Regions from separate parts of the Kosakonia pseudosacchari genome, predicted to be linked through region 1. Evidence: predicted binding sites of a transcription regulator. Region 1 holds the regulator's gene; each other region holds the start of a gene.
What was found. Region 1 encodes CRP, which controls carbon source genes, mostly activating them, when cyclic AMP is high. Its sites were predicted from a motif close to ATGTGANNNNNNTCACAT; they were not measured.

Region 1 (3,194 bases):
GCCGGGCACGTTTACGCCGTGGCAACCGTTGCCGGAACCGACCGATGTGCTGTTTTATGAAGGGTTGCACGGCGGCGTGGTGACGCCGCAAAACGATGTCGCGCGTCATGTGGATTTGCTGGTGGGCGTGGTGCCAATTGTTAACCTGGAGTGGATCCAAAAACTTGTCCGCGATACCAGCGAGCGCGGGCATTCGCGTGAAGCAGTAATGGATTCTGTCGTGCGTTCGATGGAGGATTACATCAATTTTATTACGCCGCAATTTTCCCGTACGCACATTAACTTCCAGCGTGTCCCTACGGTGGATACGTCTAATCCGTTCGCCGCGAAAGGTATTCCCTCACTGGACGAAAGTTTTGTGGTGATCCACTTCCGTAACCTGGAAGGGATTGATTACCCGTGGTTGCTGGCGATGCTGCAAGGCTCGTTTATTTCGCATATGGATACGCTGGTGGTGCCTGGCGGAAAAATGGGGCTGGCGATGGAGTTGATTATGACGCCGCTGGTGCAACGGCTGATGGAAGGCAAAAAGATCAAATAATGCAGAAAGCCCGGTAAGCAACACGCTGCCGGGCTTTTCGCATCAGGCTTCGATAACTTCGTAAGAGTGGGTGATGTTCACCGCTTTTTCGAGCATCAACGCCACCGAGCAATACTTCTCCGCGGATAAATCCACCGCACGGGAAACCGCCGCGTCCTTCAGCGCTTTACCGGTGACGATAAAGTGCAAATTGATGTGGGTAAACAGGCGCGGCGCTTCTTCGCGACGCTCTGAAGTCAGCTTCACTTCGCAGTCGGTCACGTCATGACGCCCTTTTTGCAAAATAGAAACCACATCGATAGCGCTACATCCGCCCGCCGCCATCAACACCATTTCCATCGGGCTTGGTGCTTTGTCGCCGGAGTTACCGTCCATCAGGATTTGGTGGCCCGAGGCGGACTCACCGAGGAACGTTAACCCTTCAACCCATTTCACACGTGCCTGCATTTTCTTCACTCCGGAGTAGCAATTTTCTTTACAGATTACGCGTACATAACAAAACTCGCAACGGAAGGCGACCTGCGTCATGCTGAAGCGAGACACCAGGAGACAGGCGGTAAAAGCTATGCTAAAACACTCTGGATGCTACAGAGATAAATGGATGTTACGCATGTATGCATGACATCATACTTTAGAGACCGCAGATGACGCTGACGGTCCACTTCCCTGGATGCGGGAAGCTTAGATTGCAACCCCAGACGTAGGGGCTCATCCTGTGTCTGAGACAGCTTATAACAGAGGATAATCGCGCATGGTGCTTGGCAAACCACAAACAGACCCGACGCTTGAATGGTTCTTGTCTCATTGCCACATTCATAAGTACCCGTCGAAGAGCACGCTGATTCACCAGGGTGAAAAAGCGGAAACGCTGTACTACATCGTTAAAGGCTCAGTGGCAGTGCTGATCAAGGACGAAGAGGGTAAAGAGATGATCCTCTCCTACCTGAACCAGGGAGATTTTATCGGTGAACTGGGCCTGTTCGAAGAGGGTCAGGAGCGCAGTGCATGGGTACGCGCTAAAACGGCTTGTGAAGTGGCTGAAATCTCGTACAAAAAATTCCGTCAGTTAATCCAGGTTAACCCGGATATCCTGATGCGTCTTTCCTCGCAAATGGCGCGTCGCCTGCAGGTCACTTCAGAAAAAGTGGGTAACCTCGCCTTCCTGGACGTAACCGGCCGTATCGCGCAAACGCTGTTAAACCTGGCGAAACAGCCAGACGCAATGACCCATCCGGACGGCATGCAAATTAAAATTACTCGCCAGGAAATTGGTCAGATCGTCGGTTGTTCCCGTGAAACAGTGGGCCGCATTCTCAAAATGCTCGAAGATCAGAACCTGATCTCCGCCCATGGTAAAACCATCGTCGTATACGGAACGCGTTAATCTGTAAAACGGCGCAGCTTACACGCTGCGTCGTTTTTCTTCCCTCATGTGGCGCAGGCTGATTTATCACCCCGAAATCAACTACGCACTGCGACAAACGCTGGTGTTATGTTTGCCTGTGGCGATTGGCCTTCTCGTTGGTCACCTGCAACAAGGTCTGCTGTTTTCCCTCGTTCCCGCCTGCTGCAACATTGCCGGGCTTGATACGCCGCATAAACGTTTTTTCAAACGCCTGATCATTGGCGGAACCTTGTTTGCAGGCAGTAGCCTGATGGTGCAATTATTGCTGGCGAAAGATCTCCCGCTGCCGCTGATCCTCACCGGACTGACGCTGGTTTTAGGCGTGACCGCCGAAATCAGTGCGCTGCATGGCCGCCTGCTTCCCGCTTCACTGATTGCCGCTATTTTTACCCTCAGCCTTGCCGGCAACATGCCGGTATGGGAACCGCTGCTTATCTATGCGCTGGGCACATTGTGGTATGGGCTGTTCAACTGGTTCTGGTTCTGGATGTGGCGCGAGCAACCGCTGCGCGAATCCCTCAGCCTGCTCTACCGGCAACTGGCAGATTACTGCGAAGCGAAATACAGCCTGCTGACGCAGCACGCCGACCCGGAAAAAGCCCTGCCGCCGTTGCTTGCCCGCCAGCAAAAAGCGGTGGATATGATAAGCCAGTGCTACCAGCAACTGCATATGCTGGCAGCCAATAAACACAACGATTACAAACGGCTACTGCGGGTTTTCCAGGTGGGGCTGGATCTGCAAGAGCACATTTCGGTGAGTTTACACCAGCCGGAAGAGGTGCAGAAACTGGTGGAACAAACCCACGCCGAACAGGTGATCCGCTGGAACGCGCAAACTGTCGCCGCTCGCTTACGTGTGCTGGCAGACGACATTCTCTATCACCGCTATCCCACGCGCTTCAACATGGATAAGCAGATCGGCGCGCTGGAAAAAATCGCCCGCCAGCATCCGGATAACCCGGTCGGTCAGTTCTGCGCCTGGCATTTTAGCCGTATCGCGCGCGTCTTGCGCACTCAACGCCCGCTCTATGCTCGCGATCTGATGGCGGAAAAGCAGCGGCGCTTGCCCCTTTTCCCGGCGCTGAAAAGCTATTTATCACTGAAATCTGCGGCGCTGCGTAATGCCGCACGGATAAGCGTCATGCTCAGCATCGCCAGCCTGATGGGCAGCGCCCTGCATTTACCGAAACCCTACTGGATCATGATGACGGTGATGTTTGTTACGCAAAACGGTTATGGCGCAACGCG
Region 2 (3,194 bases), 2.1 Mb from region 1:
TACGACCGCGGCCGTAAGCATCCGGCAGACCGGTCAGAACACCGGATTTACGGCAGTTCAGAATGTCTTTGGTATAAACATCGAATACACCCTGGTTGTGGGTTTTACGGTATTCGGTGAAGATTTTTTTAAGCGCAGGATCCAGTTCGCGGTTGTACGCTTTGCAGGAACCTTCAACCATTTTGATACCGCCGAACGGAATGATTGCGCGTTTCAGCGGAGCTTCAGTCTGCAGACCAACGATTTTCTCTAATGACTTGTTGATGTAACCCGCGTCGTGAGAAGTGATGGTTGATGCAACGGAGGTGTCAAAATCAACTGGCGCATGAGTGCGGTTTTCCAGTTTAACGCCTTCCATGACTTTGTCCCACAGTTTGGTGGTCGCTTCAGTAGCGCCAGCCAGGAAGGACTCATCGCCTTCGTACGGGGTGTAGTTTTTCTGGATAAAGTCACGTACGTTGACTTCTTTCTGCCAGTCACCTTTCGCAAAACCTTCCCAGGCTGTGGCTAATTTTTCATTAAGCTCGGACATGTAACACCTACCTTCTTAAGTGGATTTTTTATTTACTGCCTGAAACAACCATTAATGATGATCGTTGCCACGCAGGTAAATGACCCAGTATGTCAACCCGACTAATAATCCTCCACCGATGATATTCCCGATTGTTACAGGGATCAGGTTATCAGTGATGAAATTCATAATGGTCAGGTGAGAGAAATTTTCCGGGCTGGAGCCAACGGCGGTCCAGAACTCCGGGCTTGCAAAGTTGCGAATTACAATACCCATCGGGATCATAAACATATTCGCAATACTGTGTTCAAAACCGCTGGCAACAAACATCGCCACCGGCAGAACCATAATCATGGCCTTATCCATCAGGCTGCGGCCGGAATAACTCATCCACACGGCCATGCACACCATCAGGTTAGCCAGAATGCCCAGCGCCACGGCTTCAACAAAGGTGTGATGTACTTTATGGTCTGCGGTTTGTAGTACGTTTAAGCCCCAACCGCCGTTGGCGACCATATACTCGCCAGACAACCACATTAACAGCACAAACAGCAGCGCACCCACCAGGTTGCCGATATAGACGTTAATCCAGTTGCGGGCCAGCTGCCCCCAGGTAATACGCCCACTGGCTTTTGCCACGACAATCAGTACGGTTGAAGTAAAGAGATCGGCACCGCAAATGATGCAAAGGATCAGCCCCAGGGAGAAGCAGACACCACCGATCAGTTTAGCAATACCGTACGGCATTGCGCCGGTACCTGTGGTGGCGGTGATGTAGAACACGAAAGCAATGGAGATAAACACACCTGCGGTAATCGCAAGATAGAAAGTCTTAAGCGGATGTTTAGTCGCTTTATAGACACCAGCTTCTTCGGCAACTTTGGCCATCTCGGCTGGAAGAATAAGATCAAAAGGGTTGTCAGCTTTCACACTAACTCTCTCTTTATTAAGTCGGCGACGAGATACTAACAAAGCATTATAGAAGAGAATTTGATATGGATCATATCTCGCCTGGCTTATAGGACCGCAAAGCGTATGGTTTTTCTACGATCACGGAGTAACTTGTTGATTATCAAAATAAAAATAAAGTTTAAGAATTACAAAATGAGTTGAATTTTTTTATGCGGTCTCCCAAACAACAGTTAATTAAAATGGAGTAATCACCATAATAAGTAACAATATTAGTTTTAATGGATAATTATATTTACCCATATTTAACTTTAATATTACATATGGCTGTCATCGCCAAATAATAAATAAAAAGGGGCAATGAAATTGCCCCGTAATATAGCGTAGACCGTTCATTAAGCCTACATATTGTCGTACTACTTGTCGTTATTTCGACCAGAACGCACGTTTAGCGCGTTGTAATTTTTCGTAAGCCGCTAACAAAGACTGGTGTGCGGGGAAGGCTTTCAGCGAACCGTCCGCAGGCTGGAGATCGTAGAACGGCGCTTCACCGCTTAACGCGGCGCTGGCAGCTTCAACCGCTTGCGCACCATACATACGTACGAATGCATTCAGGTATTGCAACGGCTCGCGATCCTCTTCCTGTGCCAGTAACAATAATGTCTGCAGGCAGCGGTAGTAGTTGGCCCGTTCGGCGCTAAAGATCGAGGCGTTGAATTCCATCGTCCATTCAGTCCAGGCCAATGCCTGATCCAAATCGCCGCCTGCCAGCGCCAGCATCGCTTTTAGTTCACCAATGCGCAGCGTGTACCAGCCATTGTCTTTACCGGTCGCCAGACCCAACAGTTCGCGAACGCGGGTAAAGTCATCATGACCTTCGTCATCAAGCTGTGCGATAAGGTTGAGGTACTCCTCTTTTTCCCATTCACTGCCTGGTAAAGAGAGGATGATTTCGCGCAAATGGCTGCCCATGGTGTTGTTCGCCAGCCACAGATCTTCCGCCGGATAAATATCGGACATGCCAGGCACCAGAATACGGCAGGCGTAAACGCCCAGATGTTCATAATCGGCAATGTAGACTTCTTTATCTTCCGCCTTAAAGATAGCCATAAGTGTGGCGAACTCTTCTTCCGTCGTGCCTGCGAAGCTCCAGTCAACAAACGGATAATCCGCATCCTGCTTGAAGAGATCCCATGAGATCAAACCGCTGGAGTCGATAAAGTGCGTTTCGAGGTTGGCATGCTCTGCCACTTCTTCATCATCAAAGGTTGGCGGTGTGAACACATCCAGATCTTTCAACCCGCGGCCTTGCAGCAGCTCGGTAACGGTACGCTCAAGCGCCACGCCGAAATCAGGGTGCGCACCAAAAGAGGCAAAACAGGTGCCGTTAGCCGGGTTGAACAGGACAACGCAGATAACCGGATATTTACCGCCCAGCGAACCGTCGTAAGCAAAGATCGGAAAACCTTCCGCTTCCAGTTTGGCAATCGCTTCGACAACGCCCGGATAGCGCGCCAGCACATTCTGCGGGATTTCCGGCAGGCTGATGCTCTCGGCAATAATGCGATTTTTAATATGGCGTTCGAATACTTCGGACAGCCCCTGCACGCGGGCTTCATTGCGCGTATTCCCGGCGGACATGCCGTTAGAAACGTATAAGTTACCGACGATATTCATCGGGATATAAACCGTCTGCTCATCAGACTGGCGGGTAAACGGCAGGGCGCAGATACCGCGCTCATCGTTGCCGGACTGCAGATCAACGAGCATCCCG
Region 3 (3,194 bases), 250 kb from region 1:
GTACGCGCCTTTTGGTGTCATTGCCAGCACCGCCAGGATGGAACCCGGAGAAGCCGGAGAAACCAGGCCGCCGTTCAGCACGCTCAGGGTGAACACGCCAGTCATACCGCCGAGGATAACGGCAAGCAGCAGACGCGGGTTCATCAGCACATACGGGAAGTAAATTTCGTGGATACCACCCAGGAAGTGGATGATAGCCGCGCCGCCAGCAGACTGTTTAGCGCTGCCGCGACCAAAGAACATATACGCCAGCAGCACGCCCATACCCGGACCCGGGTTCGCTTCAATCAGGAAGAAGATGGACTTGCCAAGGTCATGCGATTGCTGGATACCCAACGGTGAGAAGATACCGTGGTTGATGGCGTTGTTGAGGAACAGGATTTTCGCCGGTTCAACAAAAATAGACGCCAGCGGCAGCATTTCGTGCGCAACCATGAAGTTAACGCCCGCCGCCAGAACTTTGGACAGCACTTCAACCGCAGGGCCAATGCCGAGGAAGGCCAGGATGGCGAGGATCATACCGATAATGCCAGCGGAGAAGTTGTTCACCAGCATTTCGAAACCGGATTTGATCTTACCGTCGACCCAGTTATCAAAGTGTTTAATCGCCCAGCCGCCCAGCGGGCCTGCGATCATTGCGCCGAGGAACATCGGCATATCCGCACCAACGATAACGCCCATGGTGGTGATCGCGCCGACTACGCCGCCACGATCGCCGCCCACCAGACGACCACCGGTGTAACCGATGAGCAGCGGCAGCAGATAAGTAATCATTGGGCCAACGAGTTTTGCCAGCGTCTCGTTCGGCAACCACCCTGTAGGAATAAACAATGCGGTGATGATCCCCCACGCGATGAACGCGCCGATATTCGGCATCACCATATTGCTGAGAAAACGACCAAAGCTTTGCACCTTGATCTTGATATCGGATGACATAAAACACCCCTTCTTATGTTTGCTATCGCACAGGCCGGAAGCCCGAGGTTTTTTGTTAACGTGGCGGCAGAGGTAGCCGGACCTGGGTTATCTGTGAGGCGAAATCTCGCACCGAATCGCGTAGCTGTCCAGATGGTGCGCCTTTGTGTGATTCAGATCACACTAACGTAGGGGGTATGCCACCATTTAGTGTGATATTTGTCACATAAAATCAGTGTAAAAAAAGAACAATGCGTAAAATCTGAACGTTATGAGCCTGTAAGTGTGATGTTATTCACATTTTATGCGCGATGGTTTGTTATGTATTTGTGATATAGATCACAAGATATTTTCGTCAGGACTTTTCCGAATGTGATCGCCAGCAAACTGTGTTTTTGACGACCAGCAGAACCTGTAACTTCCTTTCACAGCCTGCGGCAATGCGTACGTTAGCGGCAGAAGTTTTCATCTTGATGAAACAATCTGCGCCCGCTCGTTCATACTTAGATTTTTGTTGGCGAAAACGGAGAAGGCAATGAAACTGATCGGCAGCTATACCAGCCCTTTTGTACGCAAAATTTCGGTGATCCTGCTGGAAAAGGGCATCACCTTCGAATTTATCAATGAGCAGCCTTATAACGCCGTCAATAGCGTGGCGCAGTACAACCCGCTTGGCAAAGTTCCGGCGCTGATAACCGATGATGGCGAAGTGTGGTACGACTCGCCGATCATCGCGGAATACATTGATTTGCTAAATATCGCCCCGGCGATGTTGCCCACCGATCGCAAAGCGGCACTGAAAATTCGCCAACTGGAAGCGCTGGCTGACGGCATTATGGATGCGGCGCTGGTCTCGGTTCGCGAGCTGGCGCGTCCGGTTGAGCAACAATCGGAAACCGAGTTGTTACGCCAGCGGGAAAAGGTTTCGCGCGGTCTGGACGCGCTGGAAAATTATCTTAAAGACGGCACGCTGAGGGTGGACGACTTGAATCTGGCGACAGTGGCAATCGCCTGCGCGATTAGTTACCTCAATTTCCGCCATGTTTCCCCCGGCTGGTGTGTTGATCGCCCACTGCTGGTAAAGCTGGTGGAAAATCTGTTCCAGCGCGAGAGTTTCGCCCGCACCGAACCACCGAAGGCTTGATAAGCATGATGTTCGCCTGAGCAAGTCACGGTACAATCCCCTCACGTCAAACCCCCTGACGGGAGGGGGCAACCCATAGCCAGGCCTTTTCATGACTACTCTTTACAGCCAGATCCCTTCAACCGATCGCCTGTTACGTGACGAGGCGTTCGCCACTTTATTAACCACTTTTGGCCACAGTCGCGTAGCGCAAACGTTGCGCCAGCTTCAGGACGAGGCGCGCGCGCAGATACGCGACGCGCAGACATTACCCGACTGGAGCCGGGACTGGGCAGCGGCGGCGCAACAGCGGCTGGCACAAAGCGACAGTAGCGCGCTGCGCCCGGTCTTTAACCTGAGCGGCACGGTGCTGCACACCAACTTAGGCCGAGCGGTGCAGTCGCAGGCCGCCATCGATGCCGTTACCCAGGTGATGGGTTCGCCGGTGACGCTCGAATATGATCTCGACGGCGCAGGGCGCGGTCATCGCGATCGCGCGCTGGCGGATTTACTCTGTCAGCTAACCGGCGCGGAAGACGCCTGCATCGTCAATAACAATGCCGCAGCGGTGTTACTGATGCTGGCGGCCACGGCGGCTGGCCGCGAAGTGGTGGTGTCGCGTGGTGAGCTGGTGGAAATTGGCGGCGCGTTTCGCATTCCGGATGTGATGCGCCAGGCGGGTTGTGTGCTGCAAGAAGTCGGCACCACCAACCGCACGCATGCGAAAGATTATCGCCAGGCGATTAACGACAGCACCGCGCTGCTGATGAAAGTGCACACCAGTAATTACCATATCGAAGGCTTTACCAAAGCGGTGGATGAAGCGGAGCTGGTGGCGCTGGGTGAAGAGCATGCGCTACCGGTGATTGTTGATCTCGGCAGCGGTTCGCTGGTCGATTTAAGCCGCTACGGTTTGCCGCAGGAACCGATGCCGCAGGCGCTTATTGCCGCTGGCGTGAGTCTGGTGAGTTTCTCCGGCGATAAGCTGCTCGGCGGCCCGCAGGCGGGCATTATCGTGGGTAAAAAAGCGCTGATTGAGCAAATCCAGCAGCACCCGCTGAAACGCGCGTTGCGGGCGGATAAAATGACGCTGGCGGCGCTGGAGGCGACGTTACGCCTCTATCTGCACCCGGAAAAACTCGACCAGAGTCTGCCG
Region 4 (3,194 bases), 1.3 Mb from region 1:
ATTTTTCAGTTAAGTAAACGCTTAATTACATTTAGACCAAATGTCGGTACTAACCCTCCGGCAAGCATTATCTTAACAGTAAACCGCTGAACAGATACCAGACAATAGCATTTTTTATTGGCCGTTTATTTCGCTCAATGAAGTGAGAAATATTAACAAGTTGCCTGTTATTTTTGTGTTAATTAATAAAATTAAAAATCCGAAAATAAATACAGTCTCAGGGCAAGGCCGAATATAAACATGGCTGAAACACGGAATAATGGATTGAAAAGTGAATCAGTGCGGCGATGTCACCCGGCACCGATGCCGGATGACATTAACGCGCGATCATTTCCACAACTTGTGCGCAATGGCTTGCAGCTGCTGGGCGATCGCTTGCAGGTTGGTGTCCTGCGCCTGCAGTGCCCCCGTCGAGTGGCGCACAATGAGCCGCGCGGGCAGTACCGAAGAGCTGCGCGTGGCATCGCCGTGGCCGCTGTCGAGCAGTCGTCGAACCGCTTCCTTACCCTGTAAATCGAGATCCAGCGAGACGGTGGTCAGCGCCGGGTAAAAGAATGAGCTTTCGTAGGTGTCATCATAACCGACGACCGATTTCTCACCGGGGATCGCCACCTGGTGCTGATGAAACGCGCTTAATACGCCCAGCGCCATCTGGTCGTTGCCGACCAACACGGCGGTAAAGTTTGGCGTTTCGCGCAACATCTGTAGCGCACCGGCATAACCACTCTGCGCATCCCAGTTCCCGTGAAACACCATCACCGGTTTCAGGCCATAGCCGTTAAGGGTTTCGATCCAGCTTTTCAGGCGCAGCTTCGCGGAGACAGAACTCTCCGGCCCGGCCAGTAAGGCAATCTCCCGATGCCCCAAATCGTACAGATGTTTGACGCTGGCACGCGTACCGTCTGCCGGGTTAAACGAAACGTTAAACACTGAACTGTAAGGATCAACATCGAGAAACAGGCAGACGATATCATCGTTGTCAGACGCGATACGCTGGGCCTGTTCGGTCTCCAGCGGCACGTTGATGATCACTTTATCGACAAGCTGTGATTTCAATTCGTTGATAGCCGCCTGGATATCATGGTTGACGTTCTCATCAATCATCGAGATCAGCACCTGGTAACCATCAAGGTTGGCGTAGCGTTTTACCGCCGCCGCCACCTGCGATGGAGCGTGCAGCGCCAGCGAAGTGGTTACCAGCCCAATGGTCTGGCTCTGCTTACCGACCAGTTGTTGAGCCAGCCTGTTGGGTACGTAGCGCAATAACTCTATGGATTTCTCAACCTTGAGACGCGTGGCTTCGGATACATTGGCAGATTTGTTGAGTACCCTGGACACGGTCTGATAGGAGACACCCGCATGGCGGGCAACGTCTTCTAGCGTCGCACTTTTAGACTTCATGGTCCGGTTCCTTATGTTGTTATGCGCCGATTGTAACAGGGGACATCTAAAAAAACGCTCACCACACTTTTCCTCGTCTCTTTCTTGTCAAATAAGTATCACGCTCACAATAGCGAACATTGTGAAGGAATTCGCTACCTGTAACAAAAAACGCTGATTTATTTGCACTTAATCACACATTCGCGATCGTTAGTTTGCCTGTTTTTACATTTAGGCATTTTATGACAGCGTTTATGTGAACGTAATACAAAACAATAAGAGGAATGATATGAACACTACGCTACGCACTCTCACACTTGCGTTAGCCGCTGCGCTGACTTCACCATCCATCCTGGCCGCCTCGTCTGTGCCTATCGACTTCCACGGTTACCTGCGCGGTGGCGTAGGCGTGTCGGGCGATGGCGGACAGGTGGAGTGGCAGAAAAACAAGATCGGCCGTCTCGGTAACGAATCCGATACCTACGGGGAAGTTGAACTGGGCTCGGAAGTGTATAAAAAAGACGACGTGAGCTTTTACCTCGACACTATGGTCAGCATGGTGTCCGACGGCTCCAATGACAACGAAACCACCATTGGTGATGACGCGCAATTTGGTTTGCGTCAGTTAAACCTGCAAATCAAAGGGCTTATCCCTAACGATCCCAACGCGGTGATCTGGGGCGGTAAACGCTACTACCAGCGCCACGATCTGCACATTATCGACACCAAATACTGGAACATTTCCGGTTCCGGCGCGGGTATTGAAAACTACACCGTAGGCCCGGGCGCGGTGTCTGTGGCATGGATCCGTGGCGACGCCAACGATGTCGATTACCGCGTGGATAACGATAACGACGTCAACATCAACTATATCGACCTGCGTTATGCGGGCTGGAAACCGTGGTCAGGCGCGTGGACCGAGTTCGGCATTGACTACGCTATGCCAAACCCGACCAAAAAACAGAAAGCGTATGGCGGTCTGTATGATGCCGACGACGGCGTGATGGTGACCGGTGAAATCAGCCAGGATATGTTTGGCGGCTACAACAAGCTGGTGCTGCAATACGCCAACAAAGGGCTGGCGCAGAACATGGTGTCGCAGGGCGGCGGCTGGTACGACATGTGGCACGACGTTAATGACGCCAGCGGCTATCGCGTGATTAACACCGGTCTTATTCCGATTACCGATAAGTTCTCGCTGAACCACGTACTGACCTACGGTTCTGCCAACGACATCACCGAATACACCGACAAAACGCGCCTGGTTTCGCTGGTTGGCCGCGCTCAATATCAGCTCACCAATTATGTGCGCCTGATTGGTGAAGTCGGCGGTTTCTACCAGAAAGATGATTATAAAAACGGCACCCACTACAAACAGAGCGGCGAGAAATATACTTTCGCTGTCGGTCTGGCGGATGGCCCGGAATTTATGTCGCGTCCTGAGTTACGCCTTTTCGCCTCTTATTTAAATGATTCTGAAGACGGGAAATCATTTGAAGATGGCACGAAAAATAACACCTGGAATTTCGGTGTTCAGGTTGAAGCCTGGTGGTAATAGACTTCACCCTTCACATTATCTGTTTGTTGGCTGTATTTGTTTACTGTGGCGATTTATTTCAAAACGCCAATACCGGGAAACTATTTTGTCGCAATAAGATAATGAACCATGTTGTATGTATTAACGAGTAACATCATTATTTACATTATCTCCGCAAACTGAGCAAAGTTGCCACTGTTTTATTTCGGGATACCCTCGCAGGTATCCCTTTTTTTATTTATTAGCGAGAAGAGAAATGTTCATCAAGCAATTTACG

Region 2: a site for CRP is predicted at 1,500-1,517, ahead of focA (formate transporter FocA). Genes of this name have one in related genera too.
Region 3: a site for CRP is predicted at 1,199-1,216, ahead of IP581_RS22410 (glutathione S-transferase). Genes of this name have one in related genera too.
Region 4: a site for CRP is predicted at 1,562-1,579, ahead of IP581_RS14895 (maltoporin). Genes of this name have one in related genera too.

The regions. Positions count from the first base shown of each region.
Region 1 is NZ_CP063425.1:4,478,379-4,481,572, forward strand. It holds gene IP581_RS21365 (phosphoribulokinase) at 1-541, shown strand, start outside; gene IP581_RS21370 (OsmC family protein) at 584-988, opposite strand; gene crp (cAMP-activated global transcriptional regulator CRP) at 1,293-1,925, shown strand; gene IP581_RS21380 (YccS/YhfK family putative transporter) at 1,972-3,194, shown strand, end outside.
Region 2 is NZ_CP063425.1:1,664,455-1,667,648, forward strand. It holds gene pflB (formate C-acetyltransferase) at 1-532, opposite strand, end outside; gene focA (formate transporter FocA) at 584-1,441, opposite strand; gene ycaO (30S ribosomal protein S12 methylthiotransferase accessory factor YcaO) at 1,847-3,194, opposite strand, start outside.
Region 3 is NZ_CP063425.1:4,723,715-4,726,908, reverse strand. It holds gene IP581_RS22415 (PTS mannitol transporter subunit IICBA) at 1-936, opposite strand, end outside; gene IP581_RS22410 (glutathione S-transferase) at 1,451-2,059, shown strand; gene selA (L-seryl-tRNA(Sec) selenium transferase) at 2,151-3,194, shown strand, end outside.
Region 4 is NZ_CP063425.1:3,157,122-3,160,315, forward strand. It holds gene IP581_RS14890 (LacI family DNA-binding transcriptional regulator) at 328-1,401, opposite strand; gene IP581_RS14895 (maltoporin) at 1,670-2,935, shown strand; gene IP581_RS14900 (glucose PTS transporter subunit EIIB) at 3,159-3,194, opposite strand, start outside.